Regions from separate parts of the Paraburkholderia sp. GAS82 genome, predicted to be linked through region 1. Evidence: predicted binding sites of a transcription regulator. Region 1 holds the regulator's gene; the other holds the start of a gene.
What was found. The regulator FliA, encoded in region 1, starts transcription of late flagellar genes. The targets are predictions, from matches to a motif close to CTAAAGTTTNNNNNNNNNNNGCCGNTA.
Positions count from the first base shown of each region.

Region 2: P3T17_RS00215 (DUF4088 family protein) is a predicted target of FliA. The motif match lies at 5,568-5,594, and genes of this name have one in related genera.

Region 1 covers NZ_JBNDLX010000016.1:130,577-139,578, reverse strand. The annotation lists gene flhB (flagellar biosynthesis protein FlhB) at 83-1,291, shown strand; gene flhA (flagellar biosynthesis protein FlhA) at 1,288-3,390, shown strand; gene flhF (flagellar biosynthesis protein FlhF) at 3,595-5,526, shown strand; gene P3T17_RS35705 (MinD/ParA family ATP-binding protein) at 5,519-6,388, shown strand; gene P3T17_RS35700 (RNA polymerase sigma factor FliA) at 6,417-7,151, shown strand; gene P3T17_RS35695 (flagella synthesis protein FlgN) at 7,403-7,846, opposite strand; gene flgM (flagellar biosynthesis anti-sigma factor FlgM) at 7,921-8,277, opposite strand; gene flgA (flagellar basal body P-ring formation chaperone FlgA) at 8,443-9,002, opposite strand, start outside.
Region 2 covers NZ_JBNDLX010000001.1:41,670-50,671, reverse strand. The annotation lists gene P3T17_RS00260 (LutC/YkgG family protein) at 1-415, opposite strand, end outside; gene pncB (nicotinate phosphoribosyltransferase) at 568-1,764, opposite strand; gene fdxA (ferredoxin FdxA) at 2,025-2,348, shown strand; tRNA gene P3T17_RS00245 (tRNA-Asn) at 2,518-2,593, shown strand; tRNA gene P3T17_RS00240 (tRNA-Asn) at 2,653-2,728, shown strand; gene P3T17_RS00235 (CreA family protein) at 2,938-3,417, shown strand; gene P3T17_RS00230 (helix-turn-helix transcriptional regulator) at 3,480-4,307, shown strand; gene P3T17_RS00225 (AzlC family ABC transporter permease) at 4,475-5,155, shown strand; gene P3T17_RS00220 (AzlD domain-containing protein) at 5,152-5,475, shown strand; gene P3T17_RS00215 (DUF4088 family protein) at 5,752-6,528, shown strand; gene P3T17_RS00210 (ATP-dependent helicase) at 6,561-8,672, opposite strand; gene P3T17_RS00205 (hypothetical protein) at 8,808-9,002, opposite strand, start outside.

The DNA.
Region 1 (9,002 bases):
CCGCCGATCATGGCTTGAGTTCTGCAGGAATAATCGCTCTCACTGGAATTGGGCATGGTGCCTCGACCGTCTGGAGAGCTGCGTGGCAGGGGAAAGCGACCTCGAAAAAACAGAAGACGCCACCCCCCGGCGCCTGGAGAAGGCACGGGAGGAAGGGCAGATCGTTCGTTCGCGGGAACTGGTCTCGTTTGCCTTGCTGTCGGCCGGTTTCTATGGCGTCTGGGCATTGTCGGGGAGCATCGGCGATCATCTCGGATCGATGCTGCGCGGCGCGCTCATGTTCAACCACGACAGCGTCTTCGAAACCCGGCGCATGCTGATCGGCGCAAGTGTCGACGGCATGCAGGCGCTCCGTGCACTGGTGCCGATCCTCGCCCTGACCGGCGGCGCCGCGCTGCTCTCGCCGCTCGCGCTGGGCGGCTGGCACGTCTCCTCAGGGGCGCTCCAACCCAAATTCAGCCGGCTCGATCCGATGGCCGGCCTTGGCCGGATCTTTTCCATCAACGGGCCGATCCAGCTCGGCATGTCGCTCGCCAAGACCATCGTCGTGGGCGGGGTCGGGGGCGTCTCGGTCTGGAACCGCCGCGAGGAGATCCTCGCGCTCGCGACCCAGCCGCTCACCGTGGCGCTCGCCAATGCGGCTCACCTGATCGCCGTGTGCTGCGGCATGACGGTCGCCGGCATGTTCCTCGTGGCAGCGCTCGATGTCCCGTATCAGATCTGGAATTACCACAAGAAACTCCGGATGACGAAGGAAGAAGTGAAGCGCGAACACCGCGAAAACGAAGGCGATCCGCAACTCAAGGCCCGCATCCGGGCGCAGCAGCGCGCAGCCGCGCGGCGCCGGATGATGTCCAAGATACCGACGGCTGACGTGGTGGTAACCAACCCGACGCACTTCGCGGTCGCGCTGCAGTACAGCGACGGCGAGATGCGCGCGCCGCGCGTCGTCGCCAAAGGGGTGAACCTCGTCGCCGCGCGGATTCGCCAGCTTGCTGTGGAGAACAACGTGCCGCTGCTCGAAGCCCCGCCACTGGCGCGGGCGCTGTATCACAACGTCGACCTCGACCGCGAAATTCCGGGCCAGTTGTATGGCGCGGTCGCGGAAGTGCTCGCATGGGTCTATCAATTGCGCCGCTTCAAGACCGAAGGCGGCGTGGTGCCGGTTGCCCCGACCGAACTCGAAGTTCCCGCCGATCTGGACCAGGGTCCGGTATCCGACGAAGAGGCGGATCGGGAAGCCGCCGAAGCGCTTAACGAAGACGACAAGGCATCTGGAGCCTCCGCATGAACGCACGCGCCGGTTTCCTGTCCCGACGGCCGGACTCGCTGAGCAACACCAACCTGCGGGCACTCGCAGGCCCGGTGCTGATCTGCATGATCCTCGGCATGATGATCCTGCCGTTGCCGCCGTTCCTGCTGGATCTGCTGTTCACCTTCAACATCGCGCTGTCCGTGATGGTGTTGCTGGTGAGCATGTACACGATGAAGCCGCTCGACTTCGCCGCATTCCCGAGCGTGCTGCTGTTCTCGACGCTGCTGCGCCTCTCGCTGAACGTGGCCTCCACCCGGGTCGTGCTGCTCGAAGGCCACACCGGCCCGGCTGCCGCTGGACAGGTGATCGAGTCGTTCGGCCAGTTCCTCGTCGGCGGCAACTTCGCGGTCGGGATCGTGGTGTTCATCATCCTGATGGTGATCAACTTCATGGTGATCACCAAGGGTGCGGGCCGGATCGCCGAAGTGTCCGCGCGCTTCACACTCGATGCGATGCCCGGCAAGCAGATGGCGATCGACGCCGACCTGAACGCCGGCATCATCAACGAAGACGCGGCGCGCCGCCGCCGCCTCGAAGTCGCACAGGAAGCCGAGTTTTACGGCTCGATGGACGGCGCCAGCAAGTTCGTGCGCGGCGATGCGATTGCCGGCCTGCTGATCATGGTGATCAACATCATCGGCGGGCTGATCGTCGGCGTGGTCCAGCACAACATGGACTTCGCCGCCGCCGCCAAGAACTACACGCTGCTGACCATCGGTGACGGCCTCGTCGCGCAGATCCCGTCGCTGGTGATCTCGACCGCCGCCGGCGTGATCGTGTCGCGCGTGGCCACGAACGAGGACATCGGCACGCAGCTGACCGGGCAGTTGTTCACGAACCCGCGCGTGCTGATCATCACGGGCTGCATTCTGGTGCTGATGGGCTTGATCCCGGGCATGCCGCACTTCGCCTTCCTGCTGCTGGGCGGTGGTTTGATCCAGCTTGGCCGGATGATGAAGAAGCGCGCGACGGAAGCGAAGAGCACCGCGGCCCTCGCCACCGTGGCGCCGGCAGCGCTCACGCCGACCGAAAACACCGAAGCAAGCTGGGACGACGTGACGATGATCGACACGCTCGGTCTCGAAGTCGGCTACCGGTTGATTCCGCTCGTCGACAAGAATTCGGATGGCGAACTGCTCAAGCGGATCAAGAGCATCCGCAAGAAGTTCGCGCAGGAAATCGGCTTCCTGCCGCCGGTGATCCACATCCGCGACAACCTGGAACTGCGCCCCAATGGTTACCGGATTGCGCTGAAGGGCGTCGAGGTCGGCGTCGGCGAGGCCTATCCGGGCCAGTGGCTGGCCATCAATCCGGGGCAGGTGAGCGCGGCGCTGCCGGGCACGCCGACTCAGGATCCGGCGTTCGGCCTGCCGGCCATCTGGATCGACACCAATCTGCGCGAGCAGGCCCAGGTGTACGGCTATACCGTGGTGGATTCGAGCACCGTGGTCGCGACGCACCTGAATCACCTGGTGGTCACGCACGCCTCCGAGCTGCTCGGCCGCCGCGAAATCCAGGCGCTGATCGAGCGCATGCAGAAGGACACGCCGTCGCTGGTCGACGATCTGATTCCGAAGGCGCTTTCGCTCACCACGCTGCAGAAGGTGCTGCAGAACCTGCTGGAAGAAGGTGTGCCGATCCGCGACATGCGCACGATCCTCGAAGCGCTGTCCGAGCACACGCCCAAGGTCACCGACGCGCACGAGCTGACGGCAGCCGTGCGTCTGGCGCTGGGCCGCGCGATCACGCAACAGTGGTTCCCCGGCACCGGCGACATGCAGGTGATGGGCCTCGATTCGAACCTCGAACGGGTGCTCTCGCAGGCGCTTTCGACTGGGGCAAACCCTGGTCTCGAACCGGGTCTCGCGCACACGCTGATGACCGAGACGCAACAGGCCATGACGCGCCAGCAGAACCTCGGGCTCGCGCCGGTGCTGCTGGTGCAGCACGCGTTGCGGCCGATGCTGGCGCGCTTCCTGCGCCGCAACCTGCCGCAGCTGAAGGTGCTGTCGTATGCGGAGGTGCCCGACACCCGCAACGTCAAGGTGGTGAATCTGATAGGCGGGAAAGGCTAACCCGCTCACGCTTCAGACCGGCGCTTCAGGCGCCGGTTTTCATTTGGGGACCCTTGCAGCGCGGCCCCGGCGTACTACCCATCACGCGAATTGCCTGCTTTTCCCTGTCTTTATCAAGCGATGGTCTCTCGACATCTTTCGCAATAATCGATCTCAATGGAAAGCGGTATGTCGCCGGTCCGTCAACCTCATCGGGGGTCCAGCTTGAACATTCGTAAATTTGTCGGTGCTACCAGTCGTGACGCGCTACGCCTCGTTCGTGAGGCGTTGGGCCCCGACGCGGTCGTGCTGTCGAACCGCACGATCGAAGACGGCACCGTCGAGATCGTGGCGCTCGCCGATAGCGAGCTCGCGGCAATCGCTCCGAAGGCGCGTAACGGCGCGAATAACGGCAGCAGCGCAAACAGCGCGGCCCCTGCGATGAGCCCGGCAGCACCGGCACCGCGCAGCACGCCGATGATGCAGTCCAATCCGTACGCGAGCGGCATGCCGGACGTGTTTTCGTCGGTGTTCGGCGCAAGCCCGGAAGCCGGCACGGAGAGCATGTCGGCCAGCAACGCGCCGGCACAGGCCGCTGCACCCGCACAGGCAGCCGTAACGGAAGAGCCGGCCAAGGCCTCGCCGTACGCTTCGTCGGCCCAGGCCGCACCGCTCGCGCCGCAGGCTCAAGCCGCTCACGCGGCGCAAAGCACACCGTCGATGCAAGCCGCACCGCAGGCGCAGATGCCGCAGATGCCGCGCTCGGGCGACGACATCCGCGCCGACGTGCTGAAAGCCGCCGGCGTCCCGGCGCCGCAGTTTATGCCGTTCTCGCCGGCCACCCCGCGCACGATGGCGGAAACGAATCCCTGGCTGATCGACCACGCCCGCAATATCGCCGGCAAGCAGCAAGGCGCCTACAGCGCACGGCCGTCGTCGATGACACCGGCCGCCGCGATGGCCAAGGGCCTCGGCGCACCGGTCGACATCCAGGTCGGCACGCGTCAGCCGTCGAACCTCGCCGACACGCCCGACTGGGCCCGCGAAGCTGCACAACTCGCCGCGCGCCGCGCTAGCAGGAAGCCGAGCCCGGCCACTCCGGCGGACGACGCACGTGCCGCAGCCAGCACCACCGCCAGCGTCACCGAAGCGATCAAGGCTCGCATGGAGCAGGTCGTCAACGAAACGGTGATGAGCGAGCTCTCCTCGATGCGCGGCATGATGGAGGAACACTTCGCCGGTCTCCTGTGGGCCGACCGCCAGCGTCGCAGCCCGACGCGCGCCTCGCTCACCAAGCACCTGTTCGCCGCCGGTTTCTCCGCGCAACTGGTGCAGATGATGGTCGACAACCTGCCGCCCGAGATCGACAACATGGAAGGCGGGATGGACTGGGTGCGCAACGTGCTCGAGTCGAACCTGCCGATCATGGAAAACGAAGACGCGCTGATGGAGCGCGGCGGCGTGTTCGCCCTGATGGGCCCGACGGGTGTCGGCAAGACCACGACCACGGCCAAGCTTGCCGCGCGTTGCGTGATGCGCTTCGGCGCCAGCAAGGTGGCACTCCTGACGACCGACAGCTACCGGATCGGCGGTCACGAGCAACTGCGCATTTTCGGCAAGATCCTCGGCGTTTCGGTTCACGCAGTGAAGGACGGCGCCGATCTGCAACTGGCGCTCGCCGAGCTGCGCAACAAGCACATCGTGCTGATCGACACGATCGGCATGAGCCAGCGCGACCGCCTAGTCTCCGACCAGATCGCCATGCTGTGCCGCGCCGGACAACCGGTGCAGCGCCTGCTGCTGCTGAACGCAACGTGCCATGGCGACACGCTTAACGAAGTCGTGCAGGCCTACCAGCGCGGGCCGGATCAACAACCGCTCGCCGGCTGCATCCTCACCAAGCTCGACGAGGCGACCAACCTGGGCGGCGTACTCGACACGGTGATCCGCTACAAGTTGCCGGTGCATTACGTCTCGACCGGGCAGAAGGTGCCCGAGAACCTGTACGTCGCAACCAAGAAATTCCTGATCAAAAGCGCTTTCTGCATTCCGCGCGACAGTTCGCCGTTCGTGCCACAGGACGACGATATTCCGGCCTTGCTTTCGGCGCTCTCAGCACGCTCGACGGCCGAACTGCACGAGGTCCGCTTTGGATAAGGTCGTCTCGGATCAGGCAGAAGGACTGCGGCGCCTGCTGGCCCGCAGCGGTTCAAGAGTGCTGGCGGTAACGGGCGGTTCGACCAGCGTCGGATGTACCACGACCGTCGTCAATCTGGCGGCGGCACTCGTGGAGCAGGGCAAGGATGTACTCGTGATCGACGAGTGCCTTGGCGATTACTCGGTGGGCGCCATGCTCGGCGGCGTACAGGGGGCGGCCAACTTCGCCGCCGTGGTACGCGGCGAGATATCGCTCGATGCCGCCGTGGCGCGTCATGCACTGGGCTTTTCAGTGCTGAGCGCCTCGCGCAGCAATCGCGAAGGCTACACGGCGGCGCAATTGAGTGTGGTGCTGGACGGTCCCGCGGACATCGTGCTGATCGATGCGCAACTCGACCGGCTCGGTCAGCTCTCTGCGCTGGCGATGCAGGCGCACGACCTGTTGATCGTCACGCGCGTCGCTGCGCAGGCGATTACCGATGCGTATGCCTGCATGAAGCGGCTGCATTACGCGCACGGCATCGGGCAGTTCAGGGTGCTGGTGAACCATGTGCATAGCGTCACCGACGCGCACACCGCTTTTGAAAACCTCGCGGGGGTGGCGGGGCGTTATCTGACTGTGTCGCTGGAAGGCGCGGGCTGTATCGCCGCCGACCCGCGCATGGCCCGGGCGCTCGAACTGTCGCGCTGCGTGGTCGACGCGTTTCCGTCGACCCCTGCTGCGCGGGATTATCGGCACCTCGCCGCCGAATTGCAGTACTGGCCAATGCGGCCAGCGATGTCGTCACGTCACCAATGGGTGGCGCCGGCGGCAGTAACAGCGGCGCAACACGCCGACCAACCGTCTGTGCAGCACGCCTGAAGGGCGGGGCGCGGACAAGGGGAGCACGATGTACAACGCTCAGGGAAAGATTTCCCAAGCCGAGGTTCTGACCAAATACGCACCGCTGGTGCGGCGGCTCGGCTTGCAGCTGGTGGCGAAGATGCCGGCGAGTGTCGATCTCGACGATCTGATTCAGGCCGGCATGATCGGCCTGCTCGATGCTGCGAGTCGCTACAAGGAAGACCAGGGCGCGCAGTTCGAAACGTATGCGAGCCAGCGGATCCGCGGCGCGATGCTCGACGAGTTGCGCAGCAACGACTGGCTGCCGCGCAGCCTGCGCCGCACCTCGCGCGAGGTGGAGACGGCCGTGCATCAGGTCGAACAGACACTCGGCCGTTCGGCGAGCGAGACGGAGATTGCCGGTCACCTCAAGATGCCGCTCGACGAGTATCAGGCGATGCTGCAGGACCTGCATGGCAGCCAGCTGATCTACTACGAAGACTTCGATCGCTCCGCCGACGATGAGCCGTTCCTCGACCGCTACTGCGTCGACCACTCGGACCCGCTCTCGGCACTGCTCGACGAAAGCCTGCGCTCGGCGCTGGTCGAAGCGATCGAGCGTCTGCCGGAACGCGAAAAGCTGTTGATGTCGCTCTACTACGAACGCGGCATGAATCTGCGCGAGATCGGTGCGGTGATGGAAGTTAGCGAATCGCGGGTTTGCCAGCTGCATAGCCAGGCGGTTGCACGGCTGCGCACGCGCCTGCGCGAGATGGCCTGGGCCAAGGCTGAAGCGGAGTAACACCACGGCGGCCGGCGGTTCACCGCCGTTACCCGCCGCTCATGATTCAAGCGCAATGAGCGCCGTCCCGATGTAAAGGGACGGCGCTTTTTTTGTGCTGAGAGGAAAGCAGGAAAAGTGCGGCAAGCGCAGGCGGCGGACAGGCGCCAAACGGCAGGCTGCGCTGAGTCGGTCTGAAAACGGTCAGACCGACTCAGCGAGCATTCAGGACAGACTGGATTGGAGTTCGATGAGCGGGGGAGCGTCCGGAATTACAGGCCGCCGAACCCTGGCACTCGTCCATCCGGCCCATACAGCGAGGGCTTTTTCGGACGCACCTGCAGCACCTCGAGGGCGCGCTGGTTGTATTCCATGCGGGTGCGGATCAGCACACCGTTGGTCTTGTTGGAGCGGCGTGCGCGCTCTACCGATTGCTGCAGCAACGACCACTGTTCGGCGAGCTTCGGGTCGCGTCCGGCGGCTAGCTCGATGCCGTTCCAGCCGGCCGGCAGACCCATTTCGGCGAGCTGCGCGTCGCGGATCTTCTCGAGCGAGGCCAGCTTGCCGACCAGTTCGGTTTTCTTTTCGACAACCGGCCGCAACATCTCGGCCGGTTCCACCTGGGTTAGCGCTTTCTGCTCGATAGCCAGAACAGAAGCGAATTCTTCGATGGTCGAGTACTCATCGATCACAGTGGCAAGCAGCGCGTCTTTCATCACAAGTCGCTCTCACGGCGCCCGCACAAAGCGTGCGGGCCGGGTTTCAAGGTGACGCCTCGCGGCGTCCAACCTCAATTGCCGGTCGCCGGGGCTCTCGTTTGCAACAAACTGCGCGTCGTGTCGAGCACGCCGTCAGCAATCTTGCCCGGATCGATCGTCAGCGTGCCGTTCTTGATGGCCTGCTTGATCGATTCGACGTGAGCGGTGTCGATGTCTGCCGAACCCGATGCCGCCAGGCTGCGCAGGCTGGACGACAGGCCCGACAGGCTCACATTCGCGTCGCCACCCGAGCCGGTGGCGGCTTGCGCGGCGGCTGCCGCGCTTTGGGCGGTCGAAGCCGCCGGGGCCGAGCTGTCCTGCTGGGTACGCGTTGCCGCGCTGCCCGTCAGACTGTCCGGCATGCTATTGGTGGTGGAATCGATTTTCACGATTGGCTTCCTGAACTATTTGATTCCTTTAACGGCATTCAAGAAACCAAACTTTAGCTCAATCGATGTATCCGTTTGTAACGGCCCCACCGGCCGCCTTCTTCCCCCAAAACCCTTTGAACGCCACTGTCACGGGCGCCATTTTCAGGTTCAGATCCCGGGTATCTACATCTGGATCTGGACCGTCGAACTGTCCTTCACGATGCCCATCAGGATCTGCCCGGTTGAGGTTTTCACCCTGACCGGTTGCCCTGGCGTCGCATTGCTGAGCGCGCTGCCTTCCGACGAAATCGAGAACCCGTCGCCCTGCGCCACCACCCGCACACTCTGTCCGGCCGTCACCTGGGCGGCACTCTTCAGCATGTCCTGACGCAGCGGAAAGCCCATACTCACGCGCATCAACGTGACCGAACCGACTGCCTGTGACGGCACGGTGACGATCGACGCCGGCAGCATGGTCAGGTCGCCGTCGCGAGGAACCAGATCGGCGTCGGAAATCACCTCGCCGGGCATCATTGCGCGCGCGGCGACGTAGTAAGTCGCATGGATCGAGACTTTCGCCTGCAGCCAGACCGTCCACGGGTGGCCACTCGTGCAGCGCACCGCCACCGTCGTGCGGCCCCACAGGCGCGCGCCGGGCGGCATGAACGCCTGCAGCGTGTCGCAGGCGGCAAGCCCGCGCGGGAAAGCCTGGGCAACGCTCAGTTCCACCTGGCCCGGCAGGC
Region 2 (9,002 bases), on a different contig from region 1:
ACAGCACCAGCGTGCCGGTCTCCGCTGTTGCGCAGAAGCAGCCGGTGATGCCGACTACATCGCCATCTTCCGGCTTGCGAAATTCGATGCCGAGACCTGCTTCGGTCCAGTTGAGGTCTTGCAGCGTTTGCCAGGCAATGGCCTGCAGCGGCAAGCCGTGCTGCGTGAGATAGCGAAGCACCGCAGCCGGCACATCGCTCAAGGCGTCGACGCTCTCAACGGTGGTGGACAGCTTCTGCGCCTCTTCGATAAAACGCGCGACCAGATCGTCCGGCATAGTTGGCCGCGGACCTTGCGGATGTCGTGCGAGATAGTCGGCAGCGGCTTCGCGCTCGGATTCGGCCGGCTCGGCTTCGCGGCCCTGGGCTGCGCGGATGCGCGCCAGGATGTTGCGGCGGGCGATCGATGTATCCATGTGGGCCAAATCCTCGCGAGTGTCTCGTTTCTTTCGATAGCCGTGCGACAGGCAGGTATCGCGAGAATTATACCGGCCACCTCACTCGCGGACACTCGTCCAGATGGCCTAAGCGGGCGCGCACCAAGCGCCCGCACAGGAAGTCACTGCCGTTACGGCGAGACTTCCTCGTCCGGCTGTTTGATGCCGAAAACCTGGCGCAGATAAGCGAGGTACGCCTTGTCGTCGCACATATTCTTGCCCGGCGAATCGGACAGTTTGGCGACCGGCTGACCGTTGCAGCGAACCATCTTGATGACGATCTGAAGCGGGTTATAGCCGAGGTCGTTGGTCAGGTTGGTGCCGACGCCGAACGCGAGCTTGCAGCGTCCGCGGAAGCGTTCGTACAGTTGCAGGACCTTCGGAATATCGAGCGCATCGGAGAACACGAGAATCTTCGTGCGCGAATCGCAGCGATTCGCCTCGTAGTGCTTCAGAAGCCGCTCGCCCCACTCGAACGGGTCGCCTGAATCGTGACGCGCGCCGTCGAACAGCTTGCAGAAGTACATGTCGAAATCGCGCAGGAACGCTTCCATGCCGTACACGTCGGACAGCGCAATGCCCAGGTCGCCGCGATACTCCTTTGCCCACATCTCGAAGCCGTAGATCTGCGAATCGCGCAGCCGCGGGCCGAGCGCCTGGCAGGCCTGAAGGTATTCGTGGGCCATCGTGCCGAGCGGCGTGAGGCCATGCTTCATGGCGTAGAAAACGTTGCTGGTGCCGGTGAACTGCTCGCCCAGATCGTCTTTCAGCGTCAGGATCACCTCTTCGTGCCAGCGCTTCGAGAAGCGGCGGCGCGTGCCGTAGTCGGCGATCTTGCAGTCCGCGAATTCCGGGCGTGCGCCGAGCAGCTTGATCTTTTCGGAGAGACGCTCACGGCCTTCGCCGTAGGCCGGCTCCCGCTGCGTGTTGCGAAAGTAGACCTCATTGACGATCGCCAGCACCGGAATCTCGAACAGGATCGTATGCAGCCATGGACCCTTGATCTCGATGTCGATCTCGCCATTGCCCTTCGGCGAAGGGGTAATCGAAATGTACTTGTCGTTCAGATGGAAGAGCGCGAGGAACTCGATGAAATCGCCCTTGATGAAGCGCATGCGACGCAGGTAGTCGAGCTCGTCGTCGGTGAAACGCAATTCGCACAGCTTGCGCACTTCGCCGCGGATTTCCTCGATATAAGGCACGAGGTCGACGTTCGGCGTCCTGCAGCGGAAGCGGTATTCCACGCTCGCGGCAGGGAAATGATGCAAAACCACCTGCATCATCGTGAACTTGTACAGGTCAGTATCGAGCAGCGAAGTAATAATCATGATGGTGCGTACCGGACTGCAGGAAGAACGGAAGGCCCGACTGGGCCCATGCGCCTGCGGCACGCCCCGGCGCGCCGACCTGACGCATGTTACCCGAATGCGCGCGGGCATATGGCGCAGGCAGCCTTACGCAGTGCCATAAACTAATCACGAAAACGTATAAACCGGGTGAGCCCGTGCTGCATATGCCTCTTGACGTTACGCTACAATAGCGCTTTTGGCGTTTCGCCTCCCCGATACCGCATGCAGGAGCTGCCTGAATGACTCACGTTGTGACCGAAAGCTGCATCAAGTGCCGCTATACCGACTGCGTCGATGTGTGCCCGGTGGACTGCTTTCGCGAAGGTCCCAACTTCCTCGCGATCGACCCCGATGAGTGCATCGACTGTGCTGTGTGCGTCGCCGAATGTCCGGTGAACGCCATCTACGCCGAAGAAGACGTGCCGGGCGACCAGCAGGACTTCATCGCGCTGAATGCCGATCTCGCCAAGGGCTGGCCGAGCATCACGAAGACGAAGGCCCCGCTGCCCGAGGCAGACGAGTTTAAGGACGTGAAGGAAAAGCTGGCCCTGCTCGCTCGTTGATCGCCCCCACGCGCGGCGGCCCACGGCCTCGAGGTCGCACCCGGCTGCTGCGCCCCGGTCCCTGTATCACCCTCCCCAGCTACGCCGATTCGAACGAAATCGAGATGGGCCAAGGGTCTTGACAGGTTCCGGAGCACCTCCTACAATTTCGCTTCTCTGCTTTTGTTGTTCCCCGATAGCTCAGTCGGTAGAGCGCCGGACTGTTAATCCGTAGGTCCCTGGTTCGAGCCCAGGTCGGGGAGCCAAGATTTGCAAAGGCCCGTTAACCAAAACGGGCTTTTTTATGTAAAGGTTGTACTGCTGTTCCTCGATAGCTCAGTCGGTAGAGCGCCGGACTGTTAATCCGTAGGTCCCTGGTTCGAGCCCAGGTCGAGGAGCCAAAAGATTCGAAGGCCCGCATTTGCGGGCCTTTTGTTTTTGGGCGGCGCGCGTCGCGGTAATACTGGCCACCCAATAAACGTTGCGCTCTTCGCGTTCATCCCATTCCGCTCTCCTTCAGCAGTTTCCAGACGCATCCACCCGCGTCACGGTTGCCGTTATACGATGGTGCTTTCGCTTTGCCATCATTCCCGATCACTCCGGTATCCCAATGAAATCACCCTTGTTGCGCGTTACGCTCGCCTTCGCTGTCACGGCTCTGCTCACCCCTCTCGCGCACAGCGAGGAAGTGGGCAGCGTCAACACCAATTTCCACGTGACCGGCTCTGACCGGGTGGTGGTCGAAGCCTACGATGACCCGGTCGTGCAAGGCATCACCTGCTATGTGTCGCGAGCCCGTACCGGCGGCATCAAGGGCACGCTCGGCATTGCGGAAGATCCGACCGAAGCATCGATCGCCTGTCGCCAGGTGGGCGCCATCAAGTTCACCGGTCCTGTCAAGCAGCAGTCCGATGTGTTTTCGGTGAGCATGTCGCTGATCTTCAAGACGCTGCACGTGGTGCGGATCGTCGATGCGAAGCGCAACTCGCTGGTGTATCTGACCTACAGCGATCGCGTCGCCAGCGGCAGCGCGAAGAACAGCGTCAGCGCGGTGGCAGTGCCAGCCGGCACTACGATTCCGCTCAAGTGAAAGCTGCTTGTACGGTGACAGCCTGCTCGCGCTAAACTGGCAGGCCGAGCTGGATTTCCATCATGACCGTGACCCGTTTCCGCGATTCCGCCCGCTACTGGCGTACGCCGCTTTTGCCTGGCGCGGATCTGCTCACGGCTGAATACCACGATCACGAGTTTTCGCCGCACTGGCACGACGCGTACACCATCCCGGTGATCGTCGCCGGCGCCGAATGCTACCGGTATCTGGGCGCGGACTACGTCGCCGAGGCGGGCAGCGTGCCGATCATCAACCCCGGTGAACTGCACACGGGCGCGCGGGCGATGGAGGAAGGCTGGCGCTACCGCGTGCTGTACGCGCCGGTGGATTTCATCCAGCAACTCGCGGACGACGTCGCCGGTCAGCCCCAGCCATTGCCATGGTTCGAACCCGGCGTGATCCGCGATGTGGAAGTCGCGCAACGGCTCGCACGCGCTCACCGTCTGCTCGAAGCGCAAGCCGATCCGCTCGCAGCCGAAGCCGCGATGCTCGACGCCCTGTCGATGCTGCTCGTGCGCTACTCCGGCGGGCAGACAAAGCCAGCACGGCTCGCCGTCGATGACACCCGCGTCGCGACCATGAAAGAGCGCCTTACCGGCGATCTCGCCACGCCACTCCAGCTAGGCGAACTGGCAAGCGCCGTCGGCCTGTCGCCGTTCCACGCTGCGCGTCTGTTCGCCCAGAGCACCGGCCTGCCGCCGCACGCGTGGCGCAACCAGGTTCGGCTGCAACGCGCACTGGCGCCGCTGCGCGCGGGAGTCTCTGTCACCGAGGTAGCCGCGGCCAGCGGGTTCACCGATCAGAGCCACTTCACCCGGCATTTCCGGCGCGTGTTTGGGGTGCCGCCCGGGCGCTGGCAGGCGAGCTAAGCGCAAGGCACGCGGAAGCAGCGGTCACAGCACCGCAGCAAACCACCATAGCAAGAACGTACAAGCCCTCCCCACCCCGCCGCGGCTATCCTCCGCAGACCAAGGAGGCAAGATTGACCCATACCAGACGCACTGAATTCACCGCCGGCGCGCGCGACATCATCCCGATGATGGTCGGCGCCGCGCCGTTCGGCATGATCTTCGGCACCCTCGTCACATCCGGCCCGCTGCACCTGTGGCACGGGCAACTGATGTCGCTCGTCGTTTTCGCCGGCTCGGCGCAATTTATTGCGCTGGGCCTGATCGCAGGCCATACGAGCTTCGCGGTGGTGCTGGCTACCACCCTGGTCGTGAACCTGCGGCACGTCCTATACAGCGCCACGCTCGCGCCCTATGTCTCGAACCTGCCGCTGCGCTGGCGCCTCGCGCTGGGCGGCGTGCTCACCGACGAAGTCTTCGCAGTCGCCTGGGCGCACTACAGGCACCATCCGCCGGGCTCGATCAGCCCGTACTACTTCCTCGGCGCGGGTCTCGCCATGTATCTCAACTGGCAGATCTGGACGCTCGCCGGCCTTCTGTTCGGCGCGGCGTTCCCCGGTCTGCAGTCGCTCGGGCTCGATTTCGCCATGGCCGCCACCTTCATCGCGATCGTCGTGCCCCAACTCGTCGCGCTACGTAATTTCGCCGCGGCCGTCACCGCGGGCGCGCTGGCGTTCTTCTGGCAGGCGTGGCCCTATAAGCTGGGCCTGCTCGGCGCGGTGTTCGCCGGAGTCGTGGTCGGCGTGCTGCTGTCGTTGCCCGGCAGCCAGCGGCGCACGGCAGAGGCGGAGGCGGAGGCGGCACAATGAACTACGCCCTCCTGATTCTCGGCATGGCGCTCATCACGTGGACGATCCGCGCGACCGTTTTCGTGCTCGGCGAGCGGCTGGTGTTCCCGCCGCTCGTGCGGACCGCCCTCGGTTTCGTGCCGGTGACGGTGCTCACTGCCATCATCGTGCCCATGACCGTCTCGCCCCACGGCGGCGACGCCGAACTCACGTGGCGCAATCCGCAACTCGTCGGGGCTCTCGCCGCCGTGGCCGTCAGCGCACTGACCCGCCGGCCATTGCTCACCATTGCGGTCGGACTCGCGGTCTTTTTTGTCTGGCAAGGCGTCGTCCTCAAGTAGAGCGGCCCCCCTGGTTGCATCGCCAGCCTTGTGCAGCGCCGCAACCGGCGCTGCATCCGACGGCCCGCACGCGCCAGCCCCAAGCTCTGCCCCTCAAGTTTTACCCCATTCCGCCGTTATGCAGTCGAGGTCCGCTCGCCGGGAAGTTCTCCCGCTGGTTATGCGGCAACAAGCAAGATCAACCGCGTCGAGCATCGACGTCGCCCTGTCACGGGGGCAGTTCGCAGAAGGCGACACTTTTGCGGTGCAACGCGGGAGGACCAAACGGGATACGACATGGGTCAAATCACCCTTTCACTCAAAGACGAAACCGTCGCAAACCTGCGCAAGGACTTTGACGCGTTTCTGCGCGTCTCGCTCAAGCTCGACCCGCAGTTCGCCACGCCGTCGTTTGAGGATTTTCTGCGCGCCAAACTGCTCGACAACATGGTGCCGCTCACCGAACACGCGGTGAAGCGGATGTTGCAGGGCGGTCAGTACGCATGGGCTAAACGCACGCTGGACAAGGAATTCCCGGATGTCGTCGCGATCCTGATGCAGCAGGCATCAGAGTTCGGGTTTGGCTTCGCCTCGCGCTCCGAATGGACCCCGGAGGAACTGGCCAAGCAATGTCACGACTGGGCAGCGGCGATCGTCAAGGAATCGGACGGCGATGCGTCGCTGGTGGATCCGCTCGCCGCGCAGATCAAGAGCGCGGCGCAGGACATCCAGGCGCTCGAAGAGACCATGCAAACGCCGGCATGGCGGCTGGTCGAGTCGCTGCGGCAGCGGGTCTACGAGGCGAAGGTGGCGTGCGAGACGAGTATTGGCAGCACCGCGCGCGAAAAGCTTGGCGAACTACGCGGCCTGTTGCGGTTGGGGATTTCCCACGGCTCGTTCCAGAAACAGGAAGCGCAGCAGATCATGGAATATCTGCGCCTGCTGAAGCCGGAAATCTTTGTCGAAGAGCCGTACGACATTTTCTCGCGGCTCGCGGCGTGGCTACGCGCCTTCTTTACGCCGCCGCCCCGTCCGCAACCACAGCAACAACAGCCGCGGCAGCAGTCACGTTAAACGGAGCGGGGTGACAGACACCTCGCCCGCGCTCAGTCCCACATCTTTTTCAGCTTCGCCGCAATTTCGAGCTTCGCTTGCGCCGCCGCGGCCAGTCCGGCCGCGCTCGGCGCAACGGGCTCGGGCACGCGCGGCCAGGCATGCGCGTCGAAGAGCGGCAGCAGGTGCGCCGGGATGAAACGCGTGCGCGAGGCCCAAACGTGCCGATCGCCCAGATGCGTCTGGTTATGCACGTAGAAGCGTTGCGGCACGACGATGTGAAGATCCTCCTTCGCACGCGTCATCGCCACGTACAGCAGGCGTCGCTCCTCGTCGATCTCCGCCTCGCTGCCCGTGCCGAGGTCCGACGGAATGCAGCCGTCGACCCCGTTCAGCACGAACACATTGCGCCACTCTTGCCCCTTTGCCGAATGGATGGTCGACAGGATCAGATAGTCCTCGTCGAGCATGGGCACGCCGGATTCGTCGCTAGTGGCATCGGGCGGGTCGAGCGTCAACTCCGTCAGGAAACGCTCGCGCGAGGCATAGGTGGCGGCGATGCTCTCCATTTGCAGCAGATCCGCATGACGGATGGCCGCGTCTTCGTGATTGCGCTCAAGGTGAGGTTCGTACCAGCGCCGCACCCGTTCGAACTCGGCCGGCCATGAGGAGCCCGGGCCGCATACGCTCGACATGAGCGCGACGAATGGCTGCCAGTCTTCCAGTGTGCGAGCCGGTGGGGCGAAGGACGCTAATGCGCTCGCCGTAGCGCCGGGGGCAATTTCAGTCACCGCATCCAGCACACGCGCCGCCGTCGCCGGCCCGACACCAGGCAAGAGCTGCGTGACGCGAAACCCCGCCACCCGGTCACGCGGATTTTCCGCCCAGCGCAGCACGGCCAGCACGTCTTTCACGTGCACCGAGTCGAGAAACTTGAGGCCGCCGAATTTCACAAACGGAATGTTGCGCCGGGTCAGTTCGATCTCCAGCGCGGCGCTGTGATGAGCGGCGCGAAACAGCACCGCTTGCGCCTTCAGCTTCATGCCGGCTTCGCGCGCCTCGAGCACCTGTTCGACCACGTAACGCGCCTGATCGGCCTCGTCCGCCACGCTGACGAGGTGCGGGCGCTGGGCGGATGCCTTGTCCGTCCACAGATTTTTGGTGAAGCGCTCGCTGGCGAGCTCGATCACCGCGTTCGACGCCGCCAGAATCGGCTGCGTCGAGCGGTAGTTACGCTCAAGCGTGACCTGTCTCGCGGGCGGATTGAAGTGGCCCGGAAAATCGAGGATGTTGCGCACCGTCGCGCCGCGAAACGAGTAGATCGATTGGGCGTCGTCGCCCACCACGGTCAGGCCGCGGCCGTCGGGCTTCAACGCGAGGAGGATAGATGCCTGCAGGCGATTGGTGTCCTGATACTCGTCTACCAGCACGTGATCGAAGCGGCCCGCAAGGTCAGCGGCGATCGCCGGTTGCTCGGCCATCAGGGACCAGTAGAGCAGCAGATCGTCGTAGTCGAGCACGCTCTGCTTCTGCTTGGCTTCAACATAAGTGGCAAACAGCAGCCGCAGATCCGCCTCCCACTCGCGGCACCACGGAAACGCGTCGTTCAGCACATCCGCCAACGCCGCGCCGGTGTTGACAACGCGCGAGTAGATCGCGAGGCAGGTGCCCTTCGATGGAAAACGCCGTTCCTTCGCCGAGAGCCCGAGTTCGTGCCGCACGAGGTTCATCAGGTCGGCGGAATCCTCGCGATCGTTGATCGTGAAGGTGGGCGCGAGGCCAATCAGTTCGGCATATTCGCGCAGCAGACGGGCGCCGATGCCGTGAAACGTGCCCGACCACGTGAGACCCTGTGCAACCGCGGCCCGCGCGCCCAGCGCCTGTCCGGCGATGCGCGTCACCCGCCGGGTCATTTCGACCGCGGCCCGGCGTGAAAACGTCAGCAGGAGGATTCGACGGGGATCGACACCCTTGACGACCAGATTGGCGACCCGGTGCGCCAATGTATTGGTCTTGCCCGACCCCGCGCCTGCAATGACCAGCAAGGCGCCGGTCGGCTGCGTAACGTTGCCGGTGTCGTATTCGACGGCTTCGCGCTGCGCGTCATTGAGCCTCGCCAGCCAGGCGGCAGTATCGGACGGCGCGGGTTCGGCAACGGAGAGCACGGTGTCTGGGCGGCAGATAGAGGGTTACAGGGCATGGGCCGCAAAACAGCGCGGCGCCGCATACTGTATATCCATACAACCAGCTCCGACAAGCACCCTTTTTTTCCTCAACCACCGAGACGACGCCCCCCACCCCTACTCCTTCTTCGCGTCCTTTTCCTTCGCATCGGCCGCAGCCTTATCAGCGTCAGACTGCGCCTCCGTCTTCGACTTGTCGGCCTTCGCCTGAGCGACATCGGACTTCTTGTCGGCCTTCGCCTGTTCCTTGGCAGCCTTCTTGTCGGCGTGCGTGGGCGTTGCGGTCGAGTCGTTCGTTTGCGCGAACGCAAC